DNA from 2 places in the Terrabacter ginsenosidimutans genome. Region 2 is predicted to be linked to the other one. Evidence: riboswitches for the same ligand, from Rfam matches in the RefSeq annotation. Region 2 holds a riboswitch; the other holds the start of a gene.
The links. Region 2 has a riboswitch for cobalamin ahead of ABD831_RS10630 (putative cobaltochelatase). Riboswitches for the same ligand answer to the same signal wherever they lie in the genome.

Region 1: another riboswitch for cobalamin. It lies ahead of ABD831_RS10075 (SCO2322 family protein); the one in region 2 lies ahead of ABD831_RS10630 (putative cobaltochelatase).

The regions. Positions count from the first base shown of each region.
Region 1 is NZ_BAABDC010000002.1:863,297-870,971, forward strand. It holds gene ABD831_RS10060 (ECF transporter S component) at 1-280, opposite strand, end outside; gene ABD831_RS10065 (ATP-binding cassette domain-containing protein) at 277-1,899, opposite strand; gene ABD831_RS10070 (energy-coupling factor transporter transmembrane component T) at 1,896-2,975, opposite strand; gene ABD831_RS10075 (SCO2322 family protein) at 2,991-3,734, opposite strand; cobalamin riboswitch at 3,828-3,977, opposite strand; gene ABD831_RS10080 (hypothetical protein) at 4,012-4,227, shown strand; gene ABD831_RS10085 (serine hydrolase domain-containing protein) at 4,224-5,588, shown strand; gene ABD831_RS10090 (DUF3043 domain-containing protein) at 5,626-6,204, opposite strand; gene ABD831_RS10095 (protein-L-isoaspartate O-methyltransferase family protein) at 6,272-6,859, opposite strand; gene ABD831_RS10100 (methyltransferase domain-containing protein) at 6,892-7,675, opposite strand, start outside.
Region 2 is NZ_BAABDC010000003.1:74,661-82,335, reverse strand. It holds gene ABD831_RS10665 (cobalt-precorrin-4/precorrin-4 C(11)-methyltransferase) at 1-197, opposite strand, end outside; gene cbiE (precorrin-6y C5,15-methyltransferase (decarboxylating) subunit CbiE) at 194-1,474, opposite strand; gene ABD831_RS10655 (hypothetical protein) at 1,644-2,426, shown strand; gene ABD831_RS10650 (hypothetical protein) at 2,508-3,548, shown strand; gene ABD831_RS10645 (hypothetical protein) at 3,642-4,022, shown strand; gene ABD831_RS10640 (hypothetical protein) at 4,019-4,513, shown strand; gene ABD831_RS10635 (hypothetical protein) at 4,510-5,286, shown strand; cobalamin riboswitch at 5,296-5,437, shown strand; gene ABD831_RS10630 (putative cobaltochelatase) at 5,495-7,594, shown strand; gene cobO (cob(I)yrinic acid a,c-diamide adenosyltransferase) at 7,594-7,675, shown strand, end outside.

The DNA.
Region 1 (7,675 bases), on a different contig from region 2:
CGGCACTGAGCAGGCGCAGACCACCACCGGCCGCTGCCGCCACTCCGAGGACCGCGATCGTCTTGGCATCGAGCCGTCCGGCGGTCACCTCGGCGAGACAGACCACGGCGAGCAGCCCGAGCAGGACGGCGAAGAGCCACGGGGCGTCGTTGCCGTGGTCACGGGCGAAGTCGCCGTTCACGAAGAAGGGCCACGTGAACGCGACGAGCCCGACGGCACCGACCGCGCCGACGGCGACGACAGCGGGCCAGCGCAGCGGGATGACGCGACGGCCGGTCACGCGATCCTCGCCAGGGCTCCGGCGACCTCGGCGACCGTGAGCCAGGTCTGGGGCAGGAGCACCTTGGTGACCTGTGGCGCGAACGCCGGTGAGGACGCGAGCACCTCTCGGGCGGGACCGTCGGTGACGATCTCGCCGTCGGCGAGGATGACCACGCGGTCGGCGACCTCGGCCGCGAGCTCGACGTCGTGCGTGGCCAGCAGGACCGTCGTGCCCCGGGCTGCCAGGCCGGTCAGCACCTCACCGAGCCTCTTCTTGGCGCCGTAGTCGAGTCCACGCGTCGGCTCGTCGAGCAGGAGCACCTCGGGTGACCCCGCGAGGATCACCGCCAGGGCGAGCTCCAGGCGCTGGCCCTCGGACAGGTCGCGTGGGTGGACGGTGGGGTCGATGCCGTCGGAGATGCGCTCGAGCAGGGCCCGGGCCGTCCCGGGCGCGGCCCCGAAGTCGTCGTCGGCGGCCGCGCACTCGGCCGCGACCGTGTCGGCGTAGAGGAGCAGCTCGGGCTGCTGCGGCACGAGCCCCACGGTGCGCACCCTCTCGCGGGCGGACCGGGCGTGCGGGTCCACGCCCTCGGCGCCGACGCGCACCCGCCCGCCGGCCAGGCGGTGCTGTGCCGCGACGGCGCCGAGCAGGGTGGACTTGCCGGCGCCGTTGCGACCCATCAGCGTCGTCACCGACCCGCGAGCCACGGCGAGGTCGACCCCGTCCAGCACGATGCGCCCGCCGCGCGAGACGCGGACGCCGGTGAGGTCGACGGCGTGGCCGGGCCCGGTGACGTGCAGGTCGGCGACCGGTCGGGGCGTGCTGTCGCCGAGAGCCTCGCGCAGCGACGCAGCCTGTCGGCGCGCGTCGCGGATCGACAGGGGGGTCGGCGACCATCCGACGAGGCGGGACAGGCCCACCACCGGCGGGTAGATCAGGGAGCGGAGCATGGCCTCGGCCGGGTCGAGCAGCTCGGACACCCGTCCGTCGTCCACGAGGACGACGCGGTCGGCGTGGTGCACGACGCGCTCGAGCCGGTGCTCGGCCAGCACGACCGTGACCCCGAGGTCGTGCACGATGCGGTGGAGCGAGGCCAGGACCTCTTCTGCGGCAACAGGATCCAGGGCCGACGTCGGCTCGTCGAGCACGAGCACCCGCGGGCCCGCCGCGAAGAGGGCGGCGATCGCGACGCGCTGCTGCTGACCCCCCGACAGGGTGCGCACGGACCTCGCCCGCAGCGGCGTGAGGCCGAAGAGGTCCAGCGTCTCCTCGACCCGGCGGCGGATCGTCGTCGAGTCCAGGCCCATCGTCTCCATGCCGTAGGCCACCTCGTCCTCGACGACGTCCGTGACGAACGTCGACGACGGGTTCTGCTCGACGAGGCCGACGACGGTCGCGAGGTCACGCGGGCGGTGCTCGGCCGTGTCGAGGCCGTCGACGGTGACGCGGCCTGTCAGGGTGCCCCCGCTGAAGTGCGGCACGAGCCCGTTGATGGTGCGCAACAACGTCGACTTGCCGCTGCCCGTGGGGCCGACGACGAGGACGAGCTCGCCCTCGGGGATCTCGAGCGTGACGTCGTGCAGGCTGGGAGCGGGGGCATCGGCATACTGCACCGTCGCGTGCTCGAAGGTGATCACGGAGCGACCTCCCGGGGACGGGGTGTGAACCACGCGGGCGTCGCGGCGACGAGCAGCGCCAGGACGGCGAGCAGCGGGACCTCGGGCAGCTCGGCCCGCTGGCTCGGGACGACGCCCTCCCAGCCGCGCACGGAGGCGACCACGAGACAGGCAGCCGGCACGGTCCCGGCGAGCACCGTCGCGGTCTCGGTCCACGTCCACCGGTCGCGGCGATGGCCGGACCGGGGGTCGCGCGATGCGCCGACGACGAGGCTGGAGCCGGCGAGCACCGCCCCGAGGACGAGGACCGGCAGCCCCAGCACGCCGCCGGCCGATGAGTCGAGCAGGCCGTAGAGCCCGGCCAGCACCCCGACGAGTCCGGCGAGCGCGAGGCCGGTGGCGGCGCGCCGGCTCGTCGAGGTCGAGTGGACCGCGCGGCCGTAGCCCCGGGACTCCATCGAGGCGGCGAGCCCGAGCGACCGCTCGAACGCCGTCTCGAGCACCGGCACGGTGAGTCGCGCCATCTCTCGCAGGCCCCGCCCGTCGCGACCCCGGAGGGTACGGGCCGCCCGCACGTCGCGGGCGTCGGTGAGCAGCTGCGGCGCGAAGGTGAGGCCCACGACGACGGCCGTGCCGACGTCGTAGAGCGTGGCCGGTAGGTAGCGCAGCAGCCGCCGCGGGCTCGCCAGCGCGTTGGCGGCGCCGAGACACGCGAGGACCGCTGCGAGGCGCAGGGCGTCGTATGCGGCATACAGGAGCGACTCGAGCGTCACCGTGCCGCCCAGGCGCACGGCGGCGGCCCAGTCGGGCAGGGGCACGCTGGGGAGGGTCACGACGACCGTCCCACCGACGATGCCGTTGCCGAGCAGCGCGGTCATGACGATGCGGAACGCCACGACCACGGCACCGATCACGAGGAAGGCCGGCAGCGGGTTCGGCGTGGCCGGGTCGTGTCGCTCCGCGACGACGAGCAGGCAGACCCCGATGACGAGGAGCAGGAGCACAGGGTTGGTCGTGCGCGACGCCGCCGTGGCAAGGCCCAGCCCCCACAGCCACCATGCTGCAGGGTGCTGGAGCCTGGCCTTGACCCGTGCCACGCGCGTCGTGGCTCCTCAGACGTCCCGGCGGGCGCGCGACCGCGAGCGCACGAGCAGGTAGGCGACGAGGGCGAGCAGGACGAGACCGGCGATGACGTAGGCCGCCACCGACCCGCCGGAGGTGCCGGAGGCCGGCGCAGCGGCGACGTCGGTGGCGGTGGCAGCCGGCGTCGTCGCAGCGGCAGTGGGGCTGGCCGCGGGCGCCGCGATGGTCACCGGCTGGTCGGCGGCCTTGGCCTCGGGACTGACCTCCTTGACGGCTCCACCGCAGTCACTGGTGGGATAGCCGTCGACGCCGCAGACCAGGCCCTTCTCCACACGGACGTCACCGGCAAGGGCCAGCACGGCCGAGCTCGTGGCGTCGGCCGCGACCACGGCGCACAGCGCCTTGGGGGCGGGAGGCGTCGCGTTGTCAGCTGCATCGGCAGGGCGGCCGAAGTCGACGACGAGCCCCACGCGCTTCTTGCCCGCCTCGGCGGGCGTCGAGCCGCAGACCTGGTCGAACGTCATCACGGCTCGCGGGTAGCGGGTCGAGGCCTCGTCGGCGACGGCGAAGCGCCAGCCGTCGACGCTGCCGTCCTTGGGGACCGTCTGGTCCGGGCCCTTCTGGGCGAAGGCCCAGGCGCCGTCCGCGAGCTGGTAGAAGCCCCAGTAGCGGTAGGCGGCGGCATGGGCTGGCGCAACCGTCAGGGCGGAGAGCAGCGTCGCCACGAGGGCGGCGAAGACGACCCGGAGCGGGGCACGACGGACAAGGGACACGGTTTCCTCCTCGCGGTCGGACACCATGTCGGGTCTGCTGGCTGACGCCGGCCCGGCGGGGTGACTCCGGTCCGCATTCCACGACAGACTGACAAAGGAGCCGGTAGGACGCGGGTTTTCCGACTGGTCACCCCGAGCCGGCTGGCGGCGGGGAGTGGCTTCACGGTTGCGGGTCAGCGCCGGAGTCACACCGGCTTGCCCCATCGTCCTTCGGTTAGGCGAACCGTCGCACGTGGGGCTGCCACGCGTCAAACGAGCCGCCAACTAGGGTGGCCACATGAGTGCTGACTGGACCTGGCTGTTCCTCGACGCCCACGGGAATCCGGTGGAGGGGGAGGGCCTGACGACCACGGGCTTCCCGACCCAGAGCGACGCCGAGAGCTACCTCGGGGAGTCGTGGCGTGAGCTGCTCGACGCCGGCGTCGAGGCCGTCACCCTGCGTGAGCACGATGCCGTCGTCTACGGTCCGATGAGCCTCCGGGCGGCGGAGTGAGCGCGACGCCGGCGGGCCGCGACACGACCCTGTCGGCCGGGCTCGAGCGCGACCTCCTCGCCCGTGTCGTGACGGCGCAGCGCACGTGGCGCTCGCCGGGGGTCAGCGTCGGTGTCGTCCGGGACGGACACCTCGTCTGGTCGGCGCACGTGGGCTCGGCGCGCCTCGGGACGAGCCCGGCGTCGGCCACCGACGACACCCAGTTCATGATCGGCTCGGTGACGAAGACGTTCACCGCGCTGACGGTCATGTCGCTTCGTGACGAGGGCCGGCTGTCCCTCGACGACACGCTAGAGACCCATCTCCCCGGCACGAGGCACGGGCGGGTTCCGTTGCGGCAGATGCTCGCCCACGCCTCCGGCTTGCAGCGCGAGCCAGTCGGCAACATCTGGGAGAGCCTCGAGGCCCCCGAGCGCGAGGAGTTCCTCGCCGGTGTGGAGGACGCCGAGCAGGTGCTTCCCGGTCACCACGCCTTCCACTACTCGAACCTTGCCTACGGTCTGCTCGGCGCGGTGGTCGAGCGCGTCACCGGGCAGGACTGGGAGCAGGTCGTGCGAGAGCGCGTGCTGGACCCCCTGGGGATGACGCGCACCGGACTCGCTCCCGCGGACGACCGTGCCGTCGGCTACCAGGTCGACCCCTACGCCGGCACGGCGAGCGAGGAGCCCTTCTTCAGCCTGGGCGCGACGGCCCCGTTCGGGGGGCTGTGGTCGACCGTCGCCGACATGGGCCGCTACGCCGCCTACGTCGCGAGCCCCGACGGCCGCGTCGTGCAGCCCGACACCGTCGAGGAGATGTGCCGGCCGATCATCATGACCGACGTCGACGGCTGGAGCGGCGCCTACGGTCTCGGCTTCGGCATGGGGCGGCGCGGCGACCGAGTCTACGTCGGGCACGGGGGCGCCATGCCTGGCTTCCTCACCGGCCTGCGGGTCCGGCGCAAGGACGGCGTCGGGGCGGTCGTCTTCGCCAACGCCACGTCCGGGGCGTTGACCCTCGGGCTCGCCACCGACCTCGTCGAGGCGGTCATCGAGGCCGAGCCCTCGCTCGCGGCGCCGTGGGTGCCCGAGACGGAGCAGCCCGGCCTCACCGAGCTGCTCGGCCTGTGGTGGTCCGAGGGCTCGCCCATCACGTTCTTCGTCCGCGAGGGTGAGCTGTGGTCGCGGCTCGCCGATGACGAGCAGCTGTCCGAGACGCGCTATGCCGCCGAGGGCACCGACCGTTTCCGGGCCGTGGCCGGCCGGGAGCGGGGCGAGGTCCTCGAGGTCGTCCGGGCGGCCGACGGCTCGATCGACAAGCTCTACTTCGCGACGTATGCCGTCACGCGGGCGCCGCTCGCGTTCGCGGACCTGCAGCCCTGACCGTTGCGTACGTCCCGGCCGGGCGACGTCGCGTCGCTCAGGCCGGGTGCTGCCCGCGCGCGACCTGCGGCTTGGGCATGCGGGTGCGGCGCATCTGGAAGGCGCGCATGATGGCGTACCACGCGTCGCCCTTCTCGGCGCCGCCGAACTTGTCCTCGACCTTGCGACGCGTGCGGCGCCACATGAGCAGGGCGTCGCCGATGGCCACGAGGATCAGGCCGTAGACGAGCACGAAGACGAGCAGCAGGGCCCAGTTGGTGCGCACGAAGCTGAGCAGCAGCACGATGAGCATGACCGGGAGCATGAACTCGCCGATGTTCCAGCGGGCGTCGACGGTGTCGCGGATGAAGCGACGGCGCGACCCCTTGTCACGGGCCGGGAGGTACTTCTCGTCGCCGGTCATCATGCCGGCCCGCTGCTTGGCCATCGCCTCGCGCCGGGCCGCCTTGTCCTGCGCGCCGGCCGCCTTGCGGTCGGTGACGATGAGCGGACGCTTGTTGAGCGCCTCCTGCTCGCGCCGCTTCGGCGTGGGCCGGTTCTTGGCCCCCGGGCGCGCCGGGTCGGTCGAGACCGTGCTGGCGAGCTCGTCGTTGATGGTCTTCTTGCGTCCGAACACGGAGCCACTCTAAGCCGAAGCGGGTGCCAGTCCCGCATCGCGCCCGCGGGCCGTGGCATACGACCCCTCAGCCCGGTGCGTCCGGGGCCGTGCGCAGCGGCACGAACCGGTAGCGCCCGTGCTGGGTCGTCGTGAGGACGTCGTGGTCGCGCACGACGAGGGTCATGGTGCCCGCGACCGGGACGACGAGCCGACCCGGGTCGCGCAGCTGGTCGAGGAGCGGCTGGGGGAGTGCCGTGGCGTTCGCCGAGACGAGGATCCGGTCCCACGGGCCGTGGGCGGGGTCACCGAGCACGCCCGGCTCTGCCGCCCGGATGGTGGCCCACGGCACACCTGACCGGGCGAGGTTCGCGGCGCCCCACCGAGCCAGCTCGGGCTCGAGCTCGACCCCGACCACCTCACCGCTCGGACCGGTGAGGTGGGCCAGCAGGGCGGTCGTCCAGCCGGAACCGGAGCCGACGTCGAGCACCCGCTGGCCGGGTCGCACGTCGAGCAGGCGCAGCATGTCGTCGACGGTGCTGGGCTGCGAGCTCGTCTGCCCGTGCCCGATGAGGATCGGGACGTCGTAACCGGCGCGCGAGCGGGCACCGCGCGGGAGGAAGTCGGCACGCGGAACGGCCGCGAACGCCTGCTGCAGCCGGTCGGCTCCGTCCATGGTCCGAGCCAAGCACGCGGGGAGCGCGGTCGTCAGCCCTTGCGTCGCGCGACGACGTGGAGGAGGGTGCCGAGCGCGCGGTACGGGTCGGTCGAGCCGAGCCTCTCCTCGACGTCGAGCAGCGTGGTCAGCTCGTCACCCTCGGGTGCCGGCTCGTCGACGGCGACGTCGTCGCTCGCGACCCGGATGCCGTACCAGGCGGTCACCTCGAGCCCGGCGGCCTCGCAGTCGGCCGTCAGCGAGGCGAGCGTGTCGGCCCGCGCGTCGACGCCGATCTCGTTGCGGTAGCGGGCGTCCCGGCCCTCCTCCGCGGCGCGGCGCATCTCGTCGAGCATTGCGAGGGCGGCCGGCCAGTCGTGCCGGACTGCTGGACGCCAGGCCATCGCGTCGCCGTTGCGCGCCGCGATCGACACGATGCCGCCGGGTGCCACCCGCCGGGCCAGCCCGGCGACCGCCGCGCGGCTCTCGGGCAGGTACATCAGCACGCCGTGGCACATGACGACGTCGTATGCCGTCGGCCGCGTCACGCTCGCCAGCCCGGCGAGGTCGGTGGCCACGAGGGTGACGTGCTCGCGCTGCCCGGGCGTGAGCCCGGCGGCGGCCTGCTCGAAGGCGGCCCGCATGCGCCCGTCCGGCTCGACCGCGGTCACCGAGTGCCCACGCCGGGCCAGGCGCAGCGCCTGCGTGCCCTGGCCGGCGCCGACGTCGAGGACGCGCAGCGGCCCCCGGGGCAGGTGTGCGGCGAGCTGGCGGGTGACCATCTCCTGGCGCACGACGTTGCGCAGGTTGCCCAGGCGCTCGAGCCAGGGCTCCTGC
Region 2 (7,675 bases):
CAGTGCTCCGTGATCGCGTCGAGGTCGAGGCTTTGGGTGTCGACGAGCTCGGCCTCGTCGGGGCAGTGCGCGAGCACCTCGGGGCCGATGTAGGTGCCGGCGTAGAGGCACACCCGGGATGCGCCGACGAGCCGCACCGCGCGGAGCGTGAGCAGGTCGGCAGCTCCCGGACCCGCGCCGATGAAGTGGACGGTCACGATGACATCTCCGAATCTGTCTGCTGCACAGCCTTTTCCACCGACCATTGAACGATCGACCGCGCCGGCTTCCAGCCGTGGAGCGAGCCGATGGGGTCGAGGTCCTCGACGGCGATGCGGCTCATCGACCCGCCGAGACGGCCGCGCACCTCGTGCAGCAGGGCCTCGGTCTCGACGGTGACGCCGTGGACGACGAGCCTCCCACCCGGCGCCAGCGCGCTCCAGCACGCGTCGAGCAGGTCCCGCGTCGCCCCTCCTCCGACGAAGACGGCATCGGGCCGAGGCAGCGACGCGAGGGCCTCGAGCGACGACGACTCGACGACGTGGAGTGAGGGCACGCCGAGTGCGCGAGCATTTCGCCTCACCCGTTCGGCGCGGTCCGGGTTGCGCTCGACGGCATGGACCTCGTTGCGCGGGTGGTGCCTGGCGAACTCGACGCCGACCGAGCCGGCGCCCGCGCCCAGGTCCCACATGACGTCCCCCGGCTGCGGCGCCAGGTGCGCCAGGGCGGCCGCTCGCACGACCCGCTTGGTGAGCTGCCCGTCGTTGGCGTATGCCGTGTCCTCCAGTCCCGGCACGAGCGACCTCGCGCTCCGGCTCGGGTGGGCCTGACACTCGACGCACACGAGGTGCAACCGGGGCGCCGGACCTCCGGCCCACGATGCGGCGACGCCGTCGACCCGGGACTCAGTCTGAGAGCCGAGGTCACCCAGCACCGTGAGGCGGCTGACGGCATACCCCTCCTCGACGAGCAGGGCCGCGACACGGGCCGGGGCGTCCTCGCCCGACGTCAGGACCACGAGCCGGGCCCGAGGAGCGAGGTCACGGCGCAGTCGGTCGACATCACGACCCACCAGGGTCACCACCTCGGACTCCTCAGTGGCCCAACCCATTCGGGCCTGCGCCAACGCAACGGAGGAGACGGCGGGGTGGATGCGCACCGCCTCGGCGCCGAGCTCGCGGACGAGGGTCGAGCCGATGCCCGAGACCAGGGGGTCGCCGCTCGCCAGCACCACGACACGGACGCTGCCGACCTCGTCGAACAGCGCGTGCAGCTGCGGCAGCAAAGGAGACGGCCATGGTACGAGCCGGCGGTCAGGACGGCTCTCGAGCATCGCGAGGTGGCGCTCACCCCCGATGACGACCTCGGCCTCCTCGACCAGCCGCAGACCGGTCGAATCGAGGGACTCCAGACCGGAGGCGCCCACCCCGACCACCTCGACGACCTGGACCCCGGCCGTCCTCTCCCCACGGTCGCTGCCGTTCGCATGCCCCATCGAAGCCACGACGGTGACCCTAATGGGGCGACGGTTCGGCCCGACCGGCCGACCGGAACCGGTGTGCCTGTTTCGGGCCATTTCCGCCGGCCGTGCCTCATGATGGGCACCGGGCCAGGCACAGGGGTGGCCTCGACAACGGATCTCCCGGGGGGACGGGGCCAGCAGCATGCACACGAACTGTTCGACCACGACTGCGCAACCGCGACGCGCACCGCACTTCGACGCGTCCACGGGTCGGCTGCGCGCCGACGTGCCAGCCGTGCTCGCCCTCGTCGACCACCATCTCGGTGATGACACCGGACTCGACGCCCACCAACATGAATCCCTCGCGAGCGCAGGCGTTTTCGTCGATGGACGACCCCACCGGGGTCTGCGCGCCGGCCTCGACGCGGTGGCGAACCCCGGTGTGCGGCTCGAGGTCGCGGTGGGCACGCCCACCTCGACCCGGCTGCACCACGGCTGGGTCGACAGCATCAGTGCGCTCGTCGTCGACCAGGGAGACGACGGTGCAGACCTCATCGAGGTGGACGTCGCGTTCCTGCCGACCACGATCGCGCACCTCACGATGCTGCAGCCGCGGCCCCGGCTCGAGGGGCGCGGCGGGCACGTCGACCTCGCCACCCTGGACGCGCTCCTGAGCCCGACCTGCCCGAGCAGCCCGACGTGCGCGGAAGCCCTGACGGTGGCCGCCGAGCCCTGGCCCGCCGTCGCCGAGAGCCTCTCGACCGGCTCGTGGCGCCTGTGCTCGGTCGACGTCGCGGACAGCCGGACCGGAAGCACGGCGACCGAGCAGGTCATCTGGATCGACACGCCCGCGGGGGTGCTCCGTGTCGACGACGGGCCGACCGGACCGGCCCTGAGCGGGACGACGACAGGCACCATCTGGCAGGCCGTCGTGCGCGCCCTGGGAGCCGACCCGACCGCACCAGGGGTGACGTCCTTCGCGTGAGGCGATGGGGAGCGCTCCCCATCGCGGAGGCCCGGAGCCGCACGTAGGCTCTGCAGCGCCGACCACACGACAGGGGGAGCGATGGCCATCTATCGCAAGGGCGCCGACCCGGAGGCGCTCGACCGGTCCGCCGAGCTGCTCGCCAGTTACGCCCGTGAGGCAGCCACCTCTCGGCAGGCCGTCAGTGGCGTCCTCGGCTCTCTCAAGGGCAACTGGGGCGGCGAGAACCTGCAGTCGCTGATCTCCCAGTGGCCGGCCATCGAGGCTCAGATCGACAGGTTCGGCACCGACCTGGGGCGCCTCGGCGAACGGCTCTCCCGCAACGCCCAGGCCCAGCGCGGCGTCAGCGGTGACGGGGGGTCGGTCTCCTCCGCAGCCTTCCTGACCGTGGCGATGCCCACCGGCGGACCGGGAGGCAAGGGCGAGGACTCCTTCTGGGAGAAGCTCCTGCAGCAGTCCAACCTCGCCCCCGACGACTCCGCGTCGTTCCTGGCGTGGCCCGGCCTCCTCACCGCCAACGCGATGTTCGGCACGAGCGCGCTCGCCTCCTACCTGCAGCGCAACCACTTCGGGCGGTGGCAGCCGCGCGGCTACATGGCCAACGGCCGCTACGGCTACCTGCCACGTCCCACGGGGCGCTGGGCGTCCGCGTGGTCGATGAACCAGGCCCGCAACTGGCAGGCCAACCCCTACCGCGCGGCCACCGTCGCCAAGTGGGGCACCGCGTCGAAGTGGGCCGGTCGTGCCGGCACGGTGACCTCGTTCGCGGCGTCGGCGTTCGGCCAGTGGAACAAGGACTCCGCCGACCCGACGATGGGCACCACGGAGCGAGTCACCCGTTCGGCCACGTCCGGTGCCGTCACCGCAGCCGGGTCCTGGGCCGGGGCGTGGGCCGGCGCCCAGGGCGGGGCCCTCATCGGTGCAGCCGTCGGTGGTCCCGTCGGCGCCGTGATCGGCGGAGCCATCGGCGGCTTCGTCGGCGGCGGACTCGGAGGTGTCGTCGGCGGCTGGGTGAGCGACCAGGTGGTCGGCCCGGTCGGGGATGCCGCCGAGTGGGCGGGAGACAAGATCGGCGACGGGTTCAAGGCCGCCGGCAGCTTCGTCGGCGGGTTGTTCGACTGATGCGCACCCCTCCCTGCCGCCGGCCCTGCACCCGTTCCCTGCCCGGTTCCTGCCAGCAGGCCGGCGCCGGGCCCCGTGGGTAGAGTCGTGGCCGTGTCCGTCCTCCTCCTCGTCGTCGCCGTCGTCATGCTCGCGTTCGTCGTCTGGTCGCGCCTGGGCCGCACGCACGGTGCGCGCTGGTGGGTGGGCGACCGCTTCCAGGAGTCCGCGATCCTCTTCTGGCTCCCCGGCCTGGCCCTCGTCCTTGCCGCCACCGCCGGCCTGCGCGGCTACGACGACGGCGCCAACAAGGGCGCTCTCGCCTACGTCCCGCTCCTGCTCGTCGGCCTCGTGGTCAGCCTCTGGGGAGGCCTCTTCCTCCCCGTGCCGCGGTGGTACGTACCGCGCTGGTCGCAGGAGGCCCGGGCACCCCGTCTGCAGGTCCGCATCATCGGCGACCGGCGCCGCAGGCCCGACCGGAAGGGCGCTCGATGAGCCTGCCGGTCCCCGGTGACCCGCGGCGCGAGCTCGTCGCCGGCGGCGCCGTCTCACTCCTCGTGCCGGACGCGTGGGAGACCGTCCACCACCCCCACGACGGTGTCGAGCTCGTCGTCGTCGAGCCGGAGCAGGAGGGCCTGTTCCGGGCCAACCTCGTGCTGACCGTCACCGACGTCTCGCTGTCGCTGCGCGACTGGCAGGTCGGCACCGAGTCCTACCTCGCCGCGCACCTCGCCGACTACGTCCCCCTGGACGCCGAGCGCGTCACGGTCGGGGGCCAGCCCGGCCTGCGACGTCTCGCCACGTACGCCACGGACGACAACCGCTCGGTCACCGTGGAGCAGCGGGCCACCGTCGTCGGCGGCACGGGCGTGACCCTCACCGCGACGACGAGCACGCTGGCGTGGGCGGCGCAGGGCGAGCTGCTCGCCCACGTCTTCTCGAGCCTCGTCGTCGACCCCACCGCGGCGGGGAGGCGGTCCGCGTGACCGTGCAGTTCGACGTCACGGTGGGCCGGGTCCGCCTCGACCCGACCACCTTCGAGTCCCTCGTCGACCTCGGGTCGGCCGCCAACGGCGTCTCGGACGGCATGCTGGCCGACCTGACCGCAGCCGGAGTGCTCGTCGACGGGCGGCCGCACGAGGTGCTGGCCCCCGGGCTGGCCGCGGTGACCCGACCCCTGGCGCAGCTCGAGACGGTCGTGGCCTCTCGGCAGGGCCTGCTCGTGCACCAGGCGTGGATGTCGGTCCTCTCGGCCGTGCTCGCCGACGTCGGTGACGGCACCTACGACTTCGCCGGCGTGGCAACGGAGTTCGTCCCGACCACGATCGCCCGCCTCGTCCGGCTGCGTCCGCGACCACGGCTGGCTCCGGGCAGCGCGAGCGTGACCTCGGACCTGCTGGACGGTCTCGTCGACCCCGACGACGGTCGTCGCGTCCGCGCGGCGCACGACCTCGCCTCGGCACTCGCCCCGCACTGGGACGAGGCAGCCGAGCTCGTCCGCGCCGGCGCGTGGTGCTTCTGGTCCGCCGACGTCTCATGGGCTCCCCCGGGTCGGGCCGTGCGCTCCGACGACGACCTCGTCAGCCGTCGCGTCTCGGTGCTCGACACCACCGCGGGCATGCTCGCGCTGGAGGGCTCCACCGGTGCCCCCGGCCATGACCGCCTGTCACTGACGCCGACCACGCCCACGGACGTGTGGTACCTCCTCTCGAGCATCCTGCCCTCGGACGCCGACCTCGGTATCGACACCGAGGGCTGACACCCGCGTGCCGGGCTGTCCGGCGTCTGGCAGACTGCGCGATGGCGACTGGAGAGGAATCCGGTGCGAATCCGGAGCGGTCCCGCCACTGTGAACTCCCGACCCACCGGTCGGGAGCAGCCAGGGCATCTCCCGTCGCTGGTCGTGCCCGCCGGGCGCGTCCGGTCCACCGACGCGGGCGAGGCACCCGCAGGAGGCTCGCAGTCAGATGCGCGACGGTTCGAACGACTCGAAAACCCCTGTCCGGGACAGCCCGCCACCCGAGACCTTCCCGTTCTCGGCGGTCGTGGGCTCCGACGACCTGGCGCTGGCACTCATCCTCACGGCCGTGTCACCCGACGTGGGCGGCGTCCTCGTGCGCGGCGAGAAGGGCACCGCGAAGTCGACGATGGTGCGCGGCCTCGCCGCCGTGCTCCCCCGCCAGCAGGTCGTCGCCGACTGCCGGTTCGGCTGCGCGCCGGGCGACCGGGCCGCCTGCCCCGACGGGCCGCACGACGCCGCGACCCCGACAGCCTCCCGCGCCGCTCGTCTCGTCGAGCTGCCGATCGGCGCCACCGAGGACCGGGTCGTCGGGTCGCTCGACCTCGAGCGGGCGCTGGGACGCGGCGAGACGGCATACCAGCCCGGCCTGCTCGCGGCCGCGAACCGCGGCATCCTCTACGTCGACGAGGTGAACCTCCTCCACGACCACCTCGTCGACCTGCTGCTCGACGCGGCGGCGATGGGCCGCAACACCGTCGAGCGCGACGGTGTCTCGGTCTCCCACGCGGCCCGCATCGTCCTCGTCGGCACGATGAACCCCGAGGAGGGCGAGCTGCGCCCGCAGCTGCTCGACCGCTTCGGCCTCACCGTCGAGGTCGCTGCTCCCCGCGAGCCCGCGCTGCGCGCCGAGGTCGTACGCCGTCGGCTGGCCTTCGACGCCGAGCCGGCGGAGTTCGTGGCGCGGTTCGAGGCCGACCAGGAGGCCCTGCGACGACGCATCGAAGACGCGCGGTCGGCCCTCGCCGGGGTCACCCTGACCGACGAGATGCTGACGAGGATCGCGACCGTGTGTGCGGCGTTCGAGGTGGACGGCCTGCGCGCCGACATCGTCACCGCGCGCGCTGCCGTGGCGCATGCGGCCTGGTCCGGCCGCACGACCGTGACCGTCGCCGACGTGCGTGCTGCGGCGCGTCTCGCGCTGCCGCACCGCCGGCGGCGCAACCCGTTCGACTCCCCCGGCCTCGACGAGGACCTCCTCGACGAGCTCCTCGGCGACGACGAGCCGGAGCCCGAGCCGGACCCCGACCGCGAGCCCCAGACCGAGCCCCAGCCCGACACCTCAGGGGACCACGACGGCGAGGCGCAGCGGAGCACGTCGTCGGAGACGGCGCGCGCAGACGTTCAGGAGTCGGAACGACAGCCTGCGCCGCAGCGCGCCGAGCACGAGAGGCCCGAGTCGGAAGAGCTCGAGGCGCCCGCGGCGCCGGGAGCCGGGGTCGCCGCGTCGGGTGTCAGTGCCGCCGACGAGCCCTACCGGGCAAGACTGCTGCGCGCCAAGGGAGTCGGACAGGGTGACCCGGGCCGACGTTCGGCAGCCCTGACGAGCACCGGTCGTCGTGTCGGCTCGACGAGCGCCCGGACCGGGCCGGTCCACCTGCCGGCCACCATCCGCGCAGCCGCAGCACGAGGCGGCAACCGCGCCGGCCGGCTCCGGGTGATGCCCGGCGACCTGCGCCGCTCGGTCCTGCAGGGCCGCGAGTCCAACCTCGTCCTGCTCTGCGTCGACGCGTCGGGCTCGATGGCGGCGCGCAAGCGCATGGAGGCCGTGAAGTCGGCCGTGCTGTCGTTGCTGCTCGACGCCTACCAGCGCCGCGACAAGGTCGGCCTCGTGACCTTCCGCGGGAACGGCGCCGAGCTGACCCTTCCGCCGACCGGATCGGTCGAGATCGCCGCGCGCCGGCTGCGCGACCTGCCCCACGGCGGACGGACCCCGCTCGCCGAAGGGCTCGAGACGGCATACGACACGTTGCGGGTCGAGCGCCTGCGCGACCCGAACCGGCGAGCGCTGCTCGTCGTCGTCACGGACGGGCGCGCGACGAGCGGGACTGACGCACTGCGGCGCGCCGGCCGCGTCGCCGCTCGGCTGCGGCACGAGGGGGTCGAGTCCGTCGTGCTCGACTGCGAGTCGGGGCGGTTCCGGATGGGCCTGGCCGCCCGGCTCGCCGAGCACCTCGGCGCCGAGCACCTGCCCGTCGGCGAGCTCGCCGCCGCGGCCATCGTCGGAGCCGCCCGCACCGCCCTCCCCACGACGGGACGGGCCGCCTGATGCAGGGCCGGCCGACGACCGTTCCGGCGGACGGGCTCACGACGCGCCAACGACGCAACCGGCCGCTCGTCATCGTCCACA